DNA from 4 places in the Lysinibacillus sp. FSL K6-3209 genome. Region 4 is predicted to be linked to each of the others. Evidence: riboswitches for the same ligand, from Rfam matches in the RefSeq annotation. Region 4 holds a riboswitch; each other region holds the start of a gene.
What was found. A riboswitch is a leader RNA that binds a small molecule or an ion and turns the genes downstream of it on or off. The one in region 4 is predicted to bind S-adenosylmethionine.
Positions count from the first base shown of each region.

Region 1 (3,181 bases), 1.5 Mb from region 4:
TTGTAAAAAAGCACAGAAGTGGTTAAACGACAATGGCGTTTTATACGAAGAGGTACACATCGTTGAACAAGTACCTACGAAAGAACAATTAAAGCAATATTGGCAAGCGAGCGGGTTGCCACTGAAGAAGTTTTTTAACACTTCTGGCATGAAATACCGTGAACTTGGATTGAAGGATAAATTGGCGGAAATGCCGGAAGATGAGCAACTTACACTGCTTGCGTCAGATGGTATGCTAATGAAACGACCAATCGTGACAGATGGAAAAAAAGTAACATTAGGTTTTAAAGAAACAGAATTTGAGCAAGCTTGGAAATAACTGCTTTTATCCTTGTTTTTATGATAGAAGTATGGCACACTGATAGTGAATATATTACATATTTATGGAGGGGTTTTTGGCATGAGCACACCTAAAGACTTACGTTACTCTGAAGAACACGAATGGGTAAAATTAGAAGATGGTAAAGTACGTATCGGTATTTCTCACTTCGCACAATCAGAACTAGGAGATATCGTTTTCGTTGAGCTTCCACAAGTTGGCGATGAAATTAAAACAGATGATCCATTCGGTAGTGTAGAATCAGTAAAAACTGTTTCTGAACTTTACGCACCAATTTCAGGTACTGTAGTTGAAGTAAATGCAGACTTAGAAGATAGCCCAGAATTCGTAAATGAATCACCATATGAAAAAGCATGGATGATCGTTGTAGAGCCTGCTGATGCATCAGAGATTGAAAACCTTATGACAGCTGAGCAATACGAAAAATTGATTGCAGAATAAACAAGCCTGTAATAGAAAAACGTCGGAAAATTTGCCGGCGTTTTTTATTATATCATGCTACAGTTTTTCGGCGCATCATAGGAATTGCTAGCTCAATAAGTTATCACAGAAACGCCCGAAATTGCGATGCAATAGTATGAAATTCGGTTATTCAAATGGTATGCTGTAGTAGATAACTGTCTAAATGGGGGTGGCGTGATGTTCGAAGGGAAATGTTTAATCGTGGAAGGCCGTTCGGATAAGCTTCAAATTGAACCTATTCTGAGTGAAGATGTTACAATCCTTTGTACAAATGGTACAATTGGTGTGCATCAATTAGAAGAATTACTCGACCCATATGAGGGCTGTGAGCTCTATACATTTTTTGATGCGGATACATCAGGCGATAAACTACGAGCATTAATGGATAGACATTATCCAGAGGCTGAGCATTTACGGACAATGCCAACATATAAAGAAGTAGAAACAACACCGAGGAAAGTGCTAGCGACGATTTTATTGCGTGCACATTTTTCAATCCATAATGAATATATTTTGTAAGGTTGCGTGAAATCATGGAAGAATGGTCAAAAGAGCAGTGGGAAACGGCTGTAAAGTCTGGAGACAAAACTGCCTTTTATTTATATACACCGATGTGCGGAACTTGTGCCGTTGCATCCAAAATGATGAATATCATTGAACAGTTACTACCAGAGGTGAAAATAGGCAAGGCAAACATCAATTTTCTAGGACAAATAGCTTTTGATTTTCAAATTGAAAGTGTACCTTGTTTACTCGTTAGCGATGGTGGAAAGGTTATTGATAAGATTTATGCATTTCAATCCGTACCATTTTTATACGAATTGTTAAAAAAACCAATTGACTGAACTTTGCTAGCGTGGTAAAGTAACAAATATATTAAAAAACTATTAAATATATCGAACTCTTATAAAGAGCGGCGGAGGGAAGTGCCCTATGAAGCCCGGCAACCATCACATTTGTGAAAAGGTGCCAAATCACCCAAAGATTTATCTTTGAAAGATGAGAGAACGGTTTAGCGTATAAAGTACGTGACCCCTTCTACTTGTCTTGAGAGAAGGGGTTTTCTATATGAGAAAAGGAGTATTCGCTATGATACAGCTTCAAAATATTACGAAGAAATACAAAACCGCAAATGGCGAATTGACTGCTGTCAAAGATGTAAATCTTTCGATTAACAAAGGTGAAATTTTTGGCATTATCGGCTACAGTGGTGCTGGTAAAAGTACGATGATTCGTTTATTAAACGGTTTAGAAAAACCTACGACAGGTACAGTGAAGGTCAACAACCAAGAATTTTCATCTATTAAGGGGCAAAAGCTCCGTGATGCTAGACAAAAAGTAAGTATGATTTTCCAACATTTTAACTTACTTTGGTCTCGAACAGTGGCAGAAAACATTGCTTTTCCACTAGAAATCGCAGGCGTTTCTAAGCGTGAGCGAGAAGCACGTGTGAAAGAACTAATTGCACTCGTTGGCTTAGAAGGTCGCGATAAAGCGTACCCATCACAGCTATCAGGTGGTCAAAAGCAACGGGTTGGTATAGCGCGAGCACTTGCCAATAATCCTGAAGTATTGTTATGTGACGAAGCTACATCTGCACTTGATCCAGAAACTACAGATGCAATTCTCGATTTACTTGTTGATATTAATGAACGATTAGGCTTAACCATTGTGTTAATTACGCATGAAATGCATGTTATTCGCAAAATTTGTCATCGCGTGGCGGTGATGGAGGCTGGAGAAATTGTAGAACGCGGAGAAGTATTGCAAGTGTTCCAAGCACCTCAAGCGGCCATTACAAAAAAATTCGTCTCTCAAATTACTGATACGAAGGAAACGCAAGAGACTGTTGCACAGCTTAGAGCAAATTATCCTACAGGACAACTGGTCAAACTTGTCTTTGTAGGAGAAAAAACCGAGCAACCCGTAATATCGCATTTAGTGAAGCAGTTTGATGTAGAAATTAGTATTGTTCATGGTAATATCTCACAAACTAAAAACGGCGCATACGGCACACTTGTTGTGCAAATTGATGGCTCAGAGACAAATGTAGCAGCTGCATTAAATTATTTGAATACAGTTGAAGTACAAACGGAGGTGATTGCAAATGCTAACTAGTCTCTTTCCGAATGTCGACTGGGAAAAAATGTGGTCTGCCACATACGAAACACTTTATATGACCACTATTTCAACGGTCATCACATTCATACTTGGTTTAGCCATTGGTATTATCCTCTTTTTAACGAGCCCAAACCAATTATGGGCAAATAAAATCGTTAACTTTTTAACGGGGTCGATCGTCAATATATTCCGTTCGATACCATTTATCGTGTTAATTATTTTACTAATACCGTTTACAAAGTTTTTACTTGGGACAAT
Region 1 is NZ_CP150264.1:3,631,768-3,634,948, reverse strand. It holds gene MHH88_RS17815 (arsenate reductase family protein) at 1-319, shown strand, start outside; gene gcvH (glycine cleavage system protein GcvH) at 401-781, shown strand; gene MHH88_RS17805 (hypothetical protein) at 980-1,321, shown strand; gene MHH88_RS17800 (thioredoxin family protein) at 1,336-1,647, shown strand; SAM riboswitch class I at 1,704-1,808, shown strand; gene MHH88_RS17795 (methionine ABC transporter ATP-binding protein) at 1,892-2,920, shown strand; gene MHH88_RS17790 (methionine ABC transporter permease) at 2,910-3,181, shown strand, end outside.
Region 1: it holds a riboswitch for S-adenosylmethionine, as region 4 does, so the genes downstream of both, MHH88_RS17795 (methionine ABC transporter ATP-binding protein) here and metA (homoserine O-succinyltransferase) in region 4, are expected to answer to the same signal.

Region 2 (3,181 bases), 1.3 Mb from region 4:
GTTCGCTTAAGTCTTTCACTTGATTAGAGAGCACTAGTTGCCTTCACAATTTAAATAGAAGGTGCATTTCTCCCCGACCTAGTAGCAGTAAGAAGAAATGTGAAAGGCAAGATAAAAAGGGGCCACTAGCTAGCCCCTTTCAATAAAACATTTACGTTTGTTCATTACCAAATCGAATGTTCTTGATAAAACAGATTATAAACTCGCTTTTTCTCTTAGTGCATCTGCCTTGTCCGTATTTTCCCAAGGTACATTTAAATCTGTACGGCCAAAGTGACCGTATGCAGCCGTTTGTTTATAAATTGGACGACGTAAATCAAGCATTTTAATGATGCCTGCTGGACGTAGATCGAAAAGTTCGCGAACCCATTTTACGATTTCACTTTCACTTACTCGTCCTGTACCAAACGTATCAACGGCAATCGATACCGGTTGCGCTACACCGATAGCATAAGCAAGCTGTACTTCTGCACGTTCTGCTAAACCAGCTGCAACAATATTTTTCGCTACATAACGAGCTGCATAGGCTGCTGAACGGTCCACTTTCGTAGCATCCTTACCAGAGAATGCACCACCACCATGACGTGCATAACCACCGTATGTATCAACGATGATTTTACGACCAGTAAGTCCAGCATCTCCTTTTGGACCACCAATAACAAAACGACCAGTTGGGTTGATGAAGTATTTAGTCTGTGCATCTAATAACTCACTAGGAACTACTGGAGCAATTACTAATGCTTTTAAATCTGCTTGAATTTGTTCAAGTGTTGCTTCTTCATCATGCTGAGTTGAAATAACGATCGTATCAACACGAACAGGGACATTGTTTTCATCATACTCAATTGTTACTTGCGTTTTACCATCTGGACGTAAATATGCTAATTCACCTGATTTACGTACTTCTGTTAAACGACGAGCCAATTTATGCGCTAAACTAATTGGTAAAGGCATTAATTCAGGTGTTTCATTACATGCATAACCGAACATTAATCCTTGGTCACCTGCACCAATCGCTTCAATATCCGCATCTGTCATTGAACCTTCACGCGCTTCTAATGCTTGGTCTACACCTTGGGCAATATCAGGTGATTGCTCTCCGATTGCGACTAGTACAGCTAAGTTTTCAGCATCAAAGCCATACTTGCCTCGTGTATAGCCGATTTCTGCTACTGTATCACGCACAATGCCTTTAATATCTACATAAGTAGAAGTAGTAATTTCTCCTGCTACTAATACTAAGCCTGTTGTGACTGTTGTTTCACACGCTACACGGGCATTAGGATCTTCTGTTAAAATGGCATCTAAAATAGCATCCGAGATTTGATCACAAATTTTATCGGGATGTCCTTCTGTTACACTCTCTGATGTAAACAATCGACGGTTTGTCATTTGGTTTTCCTCCTATTACTCTTACAAATAGTATTTGCGAAATTAATACGGTACTCATTACCCATGTCAAGTCCGCTCCTAAAGGATTGAACTCTCAAGCCGTTGTTGCTTTTAACATGAGGATTTCGAAAGATCCGTCATTATAATAAGGAAAGAATTGCACATACTTACCTTTACATTCATTTTAAAAATAAAAAAAATCCTTTTCTCACGTGTACTTAACATGAGGAAAGGAATAATGACTGCGTAACCTTTCACTCTTATCGTTCAAGGGGTATCCCCTTGCATCAGGTTGGCACCAACGCATGTCGTGAAATAGTTCATGCAGGTTGCCGGGTTTCACAGGGCCTGACCCTCCACCAGCTCGGGATAAGAGTATCCGTTCAATTCCTCATCTTACGGAAAAGGTAGAACAATGTCAATTATTTTATGTCGTTTTGTTGAAAAGTATTTAAAACTCGAAAATAATTTTTGAATTAGTATAGATTATTAAAGCAATTGTGTTATACTATTTTTGAAATTAAGAAAAACTCCCTCAAACTCAAGGGAATACTATAAAAAAGGATGGTATTTAATCGATGAATTCAGTAGAAATTGCAAACGAACTGAAGGAATTATTAAACGGCGGGAACATTAACGTTCAACTTTCAGTACCACAATTAGCTGAAAAAGCTACATCTCGTGGTGAGGCAATGTTAACAGTAGATGGCGCAGTTCGTGCAGAAACTGGCAAATACACTGGTCGTTCACCTAAAGATAAATATACGGTAGAAGAAGAAAGCACAAAAGATAAAATTGACTGGGGTAAAGTAAACCAACCAATTTCTTCTGAAGTGTTCGATAACTTATATGTAAAAGTAGTTAAATACTTAAAAGAACGTGACGAATTATTTGTATTTAAAGGTTTTGCAGGTGCTGACAAAGATTCACAATTAAGTATTCAAGTAATCAATGAATATGCTTGGCACAATCTTTTCGCCCATCAATTATTTATCCGTCCAACTGAAGAAGAATTAGCTTCTCACGTTGCTGATTTCACAATTATTTCAGCTCCTAACTTTAAAGCAGATCCAGCTGTTGATGGTACAGCTTCTGAAACATTCATCATTGTATCACTTGAAAAGAAAATCATCCTAATCGGTGGTACTGAATATGCTGGTGAAATTAAAAAATCTATTTTCGGTATTATGAACTACCTTTTACCGCAACAAGGTATCCTATCAATGCACTGTTCAGCAAACGTTGGAGAAGCTGGTGATGTAGCATTATTCTTCGGTTTATCTGGTACTGGTAAAACGACTTTATCGGCTGATCCTGACCGCAAATTAATCGGTGACGATGAGCACGGTTGGTCTGACAACGGCGTATTTAACATTGAGGGCGGTTGCTACGCAAAAACAATTAACCTTTCTGCTGAAAAAGAACCTGAAATCTACAACGCAATCCGCTTCGGTTCTGTACTAGAGAACGTAGCTGTAGATCCTGAAACTCGTGTTTGCGATTACGATGATGGTTCATTAACAGAAAATACACGTGTTGCTTATCCAATCCAATATATCGAAAATATCGTTGATCCATCTGTTGCAGGTCACCCAAAAACAATCGTTTTCTTAACTGCTGATGCTTTTGGTGTTTTACCTCCAATCAGTAAATTAACAAAAGAACAAGCAATGTATCACTTCCTAAGTGGTTTCACATCTAAACTTGCAGGTACTGAACGTGGTGTAACAGAGCCAGAACCAGTATTCTCTACATGTTTCGGTTCTCCATTCCTTCCACTTCCAGCAAC
Region 2 is NZ_CP150264.1:3,495,991-3,499,171, forward strand. It holds gene metK (methionine adenosyltransferase) at 196-1,392, opposite strand; SAM riboswitch class I at 1,650-1,768, opposite strand; gene pckA (phosphoenolpyruvate carboxykinase (ATP)) at 1,971-3,181, shown strand, end outside.
Region 2: it holds a riboswitch for S-adenosylmethionine, as region 4 does, so the genes downstream of both, metK (methionine adenosyltransferase) here and metA (homoserine O-succinyltransferase) in region 4, are expected to answer to the same signal.

Region 3 (3,181 bases), 1.8 Mb from region 4:
CCCGTTACAATCAGGTGTAGGCTCAGTAGCAAATGCTGTATTACTAGGTTTCAAAGATTCCGAGTTTGAGAATTTAGAAGTTTATTCAGAAGTACTGCAAGATGCTGTTTTTGAATTAATGGATGCTGGGAAAGTAAGCTTTGCATCTGCTACTTCTATTACCCTATCGGAAGAGGTAGGAAACCGTGTTTATGGAAATTTTGAAAAATATGCTGATAAATTAGTATTACGTCCACAGGAAATTTCTAATCATCCGGAAATTATCCGTCGACTCGGTTTAATTTCTGTAAATACAGCGCTTGAGCTAGATATTTATGGGAATGTAAATTCAACTCATGTTTCTGGCACACGAATGATGAATGGGATTGGTGGTTCTGGTGATTTTGCTCGTAATGCCCGGTTAGGTATTTTTGTGACGAAATCATATGCAAAAGGCGGTAAAATTTCTAGTATCGTACCAATGGTTTCGCATGTGGACCATACAGAACATGATGTAGATATTATTGTCACAGAACAAGGTGTTGCAGACTTGCGTGGTTTAGCACCGAAAGAGCGTGTAGGTCGTATTATTGAAAACTGTGCGCATCCAGATTATAAGGATCAATTATGGGCGTACTTTAACGAAGCGAACGAGGCAACAGGCGGACACCATACACCACATATTTTAGAAAAAGCGCTTTCTTGGCATGTCAATTTAGCTAAGAACGGTACAATGCAAGATCCATCATTTGCAAAATAATGATATAAAAAAGCCTTGAGAGTTTGTTTGTTGTCTCTCAAGGCTTTGATTTGTTTAAATTTATTTTTTAAAGGCAGATGTTACTTTAGGCTCTGTCCCTTGGATAAGCCGTTTAATATTTTCAATATGCAACATAAGCGCGATACCAAAAAGAACAATTGAAATCATTGTTGGTCCAACCCCAGGTATCCATAAGTAAGTTGCTGTACAAAAAATAATATAAAATACAAGCACACCAATGATTAAATAATTTGTTGTTAAAGATAAAATGACAAATAACATAAGTGCAAATAATGCAATTTTCCAATCAATAGCGAGCAATATGCCTATGATTGATGCAGTTCCTTTGCCGCCTTTGAAGCCCATATGGAACGGGAAGTTATGACCTAGTATTACACTAGCAGCTATTGCATAGGTTAATAACCACATTTGTACTTCAGTAAACTGTGAAGCATTGGAGGAAAAGTAGTAAAGTGCGCATAGCACGGCAGCAACTCCTTTACCTATATCTATAAGTGCTACTAATATGCCGTATTTCCATCCAAGAGAAAGCGTTGCGTTTGAGGCACCCGCATTGCCATGGCCAGTCTTTTTTAAATCTACTCCAGAAAGAAACTGTGCCACTTTAGAGCCATGAATACAGCCGATTAGATAACCAATAATAATAAAAATAATCATGGCTTTTACCATAAAAATACTCCTTTCAAACTATACTTTTATATAGTGTATGTGTTCTTATTACGTAAAGGAGCAGACAGAAGTTTCAGAAAAAAATAAATTTTACTGTTGACAGAAAAAAAGTCTATGTTTATACTGTGTAACAACGATGGAAATTGAATCACATACTCTTATCAAGAGCGGCGGAGGGATAGGCCCTATGATGCCCGGCAACCAGTGAGTGACGAACTTGCTAAGGTGCTAATTCCTACAGATTCTTACTTGGATCTGGCAGATAAGGGGAGGAAAACTTGCAACCGCAACCCTCTTCTTAACTGAAGGGGGTTTTTGTTTTCTCACATAAATCCTCCTCATCTCCGGTACCATCGTAAAACCCATTTAGGAGGAAGAAAACATGTCGAATTTTAAACCAGAAACTTTACTATTACACGGTGGCCAAGAGCCAGACCCAGTGACAGGCTCCCGAACTGTACCGGTGTACCGTTCAACAGCTTTCGTATTTAAAGACACTGCTCATGCGCAACGTCTTTTCGCTTTAGAAGAAGCGGGCAATATTTATACACGTATTACAAATCCAACTGTAGATGTTTTTGAAAAACGCGTCGCTTTATTGGAGGGCGGTACAGCAGCAGTAGCACTTTCATCAGGTGCAGCAGCTATCGCATTTTCAATTTTAAATCTTGCAGGAGCAGGGGATGAAATCGTAGCAGCAAGTTCTTTATACGGAGGAACATATAACTTATTAGCAAATACACTACCAAACTACGGTATTAAAACAATTTTCGTAGATGAAACAAATCCTGAGAATTTCCGATCTGCCATTAATGAAAAGACAAAAGCAGTGTTCGCTGAAATTTACGGAAACCCAAGCTTAAAAGTGCTAGATGTAGAGGCAGTAGCTACAATTGCACATGACAACGGTTTACCTTTAATTATTGATAGCACTTTTGCTTCACCATATGGCTCAACACCAATCGACTTCGGTGCAGATATCGTCGTTCACTCAGCGACAAAATGGATTGGCGGACACGGTACAACTTTAGGCGGTGTAGTTGTGGATGCAGGGAAATTTGATTGGACTCAAGGTAGATTCCCAGGATTTACAGAACCTGACGCATCTTATCACGGTTTACGATACGGTATTGATACTGCAGCGGCTGCATTTGCCACAAAACTGCGCGTGCAATTACTACGTGATTTTGGACCAACATTAAGTGCAGATGCTGCATTTAACTTATTACAAGGTTTAGAAACGCTCCATTTGCGAATTCCTAAACATAATGAAAATGCCTTAGCAGTTGCAGAATATTTACGTAACCACCCATCTGTGGAGTATGTAAACTATAATGGATTAGAAGATTTTGCCACACATGATTTAGCGAAGAAATATTTGAAAAATGGCTTCGGTTCAGTGCTTACATTTGGCATTAAAGGTGGACGAGAAGCAGGCCGTCAATTAATAGACAGCGTAAAATTATTTTCACACGTAGCAAATGTAGGCGATGCAAAATCACTAATTATTCACCCGGCGTCTACAACTCATCAACAATTATCTGCTGAGGAATTAATCCAAACTGGTGTTTCCGAGTCGCTCATTCGCTTATCAATTGGTTTAGAGGCAGTTGAGGATATTATTGCAGATTTAGAACAAGCTATTGCACAAGTAACAACAACTGAACAAAAAGTAGAAGCATAACTATTAAGATAGCCAATGATTTATGTTGTAGCGTTTACGTATTTTCTCATTCGAAATGCCTCATTTGG
Region 3 is NZ_CP150264.1:393,350-396,530, forward strand. It holds gene MHH88_RS02040 (acetyl-CoA hydrolase/transferase family protein) at 1-739, shown strand, start outside; gene MHH88_RS02045 (glycerol-3-phosphate acyltransferase) at 800-1,429, opposite strand; SAM riboswitch class I at 1,585-1,698, shown strand; gene MHH88_RS02050 (O-acetylhomoserine aminocarboxypropyltransferase/cysteine synthase family protein) at 1,812-3,113, shown strand.
Region 3: it holds a riboswitch for S-adenosylmethionine, as region 4 does, so the genes downstream of both, MHH88_RS02050 (O-acetylhomoserine aminocarboxypropyltransferase/cysteine synthase family protein) here and metA (homoserine O-succinyltransferase) in region 4, are expected to answer to the same signal.

Region 4 (3,181 bases):
GATTGTGACTCCAGGAAATGTGCACGACAGCTATGTATTGCAGCCACTTGTTGAAAAAATCATTGAAAAAGTGAAAAAGCCATTAGCGATTGCTGCGGATGCTGCTTATAAAACACCTGCCATCACTAACTTTTTATTAGAGAATCAAATGTTACCTGTTCTCCCTTATACACGTCCTAAAACAAAAGATGGTTTCTTTCGAAAGCATGAATATGTGTACGATGAGTACTATAATTGTTATCTTTGCCCACAAGGGCAGGTATTGAAATATACGACAACCACAAAGGAAGGGTATCGCCAATATAAATCGAATCCAACGATTTGTGCTAATTGCCCCTGGCTATCACAATGTACAGAAAGCAAGAATCATCAAAAACTTATTCAACGTCATATATGGGAAACATATATGGAAGAAGCTGAACATTTACGCCATTCATATGATATTAAACAAATTTATGCAAAGCGCAAAGAAACGATTGAACGTGTCTTTGCAGATGCAAAAGAAAAGCATGGTATGCGATGGACAAACTTAAGGGGTCTTAAAAAATTGTCCATGCAGGCGATGCTTACTTTTGCTGCCATGAACTTGAAAAAGCTTGCTACTTGGACATGGCAAGCTGCTTAAGGAGAGTAGATATGCTCATAGAGAATGGTCGACTTGGGAATGAAATCCAATTATTTACTATAAAAAATGACAAAAGGCATCAAGGTTAGAACTTCTTGATGCCTTTTGTCGACAATCTCAAACCGTTAGCATACATTATGCTAACGGTTTGAATCTTAATAAAATACTTTATCTAGATTATATTTTGCACGGAATGTGTTAATCGCATATGTTTCGTAAATTTCACGTTCCATTGGATCATCAATTTCATACACTTCGATTTTGAAAATTTCATCACGGTATTTTTTCATTGGTGATACATTATCTTCAAAATGCTTTTTAATACGTTGGCGAATTTTACGTGCTTTCCCTACAAATAATAGTTCATTTTTTTCATTATAAAATAAGAAAATGCCACCTTTTTCGCGAGTGATTTTATGGAAATCAATAAAACCGTGAAAAGGCGTAATTTCTACATCCCCTGGTTTTAACACTTGCTCACGTTGACGGATTACTAAGTCTGGTTTTGGGAGTTCAATTTTAATCAAAATATTCACGTTCCTCTCTGTTACTAAAGGTATATGTTAACATAATACCTCTATGATTGCCATTACGATTTATTGGTTCCATTAATTTTCGTATATGCCTTTTGGAATTGGCACTGGATGTCAAAAATATAACTTGATAGTAGTGTTTAACAATTCATAAGCTTCCATTCGTTTAAATACAAAATATTCTATGTATTATTGAAATTCTTAATTGTTCATGATACAATTCTTTTTAATTGAATAATCTTATCAAGAGAAGCTGAGGGATTTGGCCCTATGACGCTTCAGCAACCTCTAACATTGTTAGAAAGGTGCTAATTCCACCAAAGGATTTTTCCTTTGAGAGATAAGAGTGAACGTGATAATTATCCTTCTCATTCTTGCTCTTATGGAATGAGGGGGATTTTTTAATTTTACATAGAGAGAAAAAAATAAGAGAAAAGGGGACTACAATATGCCAATTAATATTCCGAAAAACTTACCAGCTGGAGAACATTTACGTGAGGAAAAAATATTCGTCATGGAAGAAGACCGTGCCAAAACACAACAAATTCGTCCGTTAAATATTTTAATATTTAATTTAATGCCGGAAAAAGAGAAAACAGAATTACAATTACTTCGATTACTTGGTAATACGCCGTTACAAGTCAATATAACATTTTTAAATACAGCAACACACGAGTCTAAAAATGTTAGTAAATCGCATTTACAACTCTTTTATTCAACATTTAATGAGATACGTCATCGTCGCTTTGACGGGATGATCATTACGGGTGCACCAGTGGAAAAAATGGCATTTGAAGAAGTGAATTATTGGGAAGAAATCTCGGAGATAATGGATTGGTCTGCTAAGAATGTCACGTCTGTCTTGCATATCTGTTGGGGTGCACAGGCTGCCTTATATCATCATTATGGAATCGGGAAATTTGAATTACCAGAAAAGTGTTCGGGTGTATATTCACATGTGATTACGGATTTAACGGTCGATTTAGTAAGAGGATTTAGTGACTTATTTACAGCACCACATTCTAGGTACACTTCTGTTTCAATTGATGAAGTACGCAATCACCCGGAATTACGGTTACTATCTTATTCAGAAGATGCAGGCGTTTTTATCGTGCAATCAAAAGATAATAAAAATATTATGATTACTGGACATTTAGAATACGATGCGACAACATTAGCCGATGAATACAGTCGCGATGTGGCAAAAGGAATTGATATTGCAGTGCCTGTTAACTATTTCCCGCATGATGACCCATCTAAAGAACCTATTAATACATGGCGAGCACATACCCATTTATTATTCTCCAACTGGCTAAACTACTATGTTTATCAAGAAACGCCGTATGAATGGGATTTTGTTGATGAAATTGAATACCATATCTAATTGGTTGCTTACCATTTGCTTTTGTGAAGATCTAAAAAATCCAATTTCTCAATAGAGAGAAATTGGATTTTTTTTACGGTGTTTCACTTGAATTTAATGTATTTTGGTCAGTTGCTGTTTTGCTTTTAATCTTTCGCATTTTTGCAATGACTAGTAATAATAGGGCTAACAAGACAGTAAATAACCCTGAATACAGCGGCCAAATTTTTTGATTGTAATTATTAGAATGCACAATATTCGGATGAACAATTTGAGACAGCGCAATCATGCACATTCCTAATGGCAAAATCAATGGTCGGGGATCTTTAATATTTAGTATTTGTGCTATACCTATTGCAGATGCATAAAAATAGAGAAAAGTTCGAATATAGATGGAGATAATCCACATGACAGCCATAACAACTTCAACACGTTGAAAAAAATTGCCTATAGAAATCCGTTGAGCCAGTGCATAGCTAGGAAATGTCTCAATGGAAGTATTCGTTGGACCAATAACGAGTGTTGATAGGGCTATAATGATTATTAAGACAATTCCTCCGCAAATCGTGCCGAAATAAAATCCCTTTTGTGCGGCTTTCGAGATATTGACAGCAGAGGGGAAAATCATAAGTAACATAACGAGCGGGAATGAAAAAATAC
Region 4 is NZ_CP150264.1:2,181,307-2,184,487, forward strand. It holds gene MHH88_RS10455 (IS1182 family transposase) at 1-625, shown strand, start outside; gene MHH88_RS10460 (nucleotide excision repair endonuclease) at 781-1,152, opposite strand; SAM riboswitch class I at 1,396-1,505, shown strand; gene metA (homoserine O-succinyltransferase) at 1,607-2,542, shown strand; gene MHH88_RS10470 (endospore germination permease) at 2,616-3,181, opposite strand, start outside.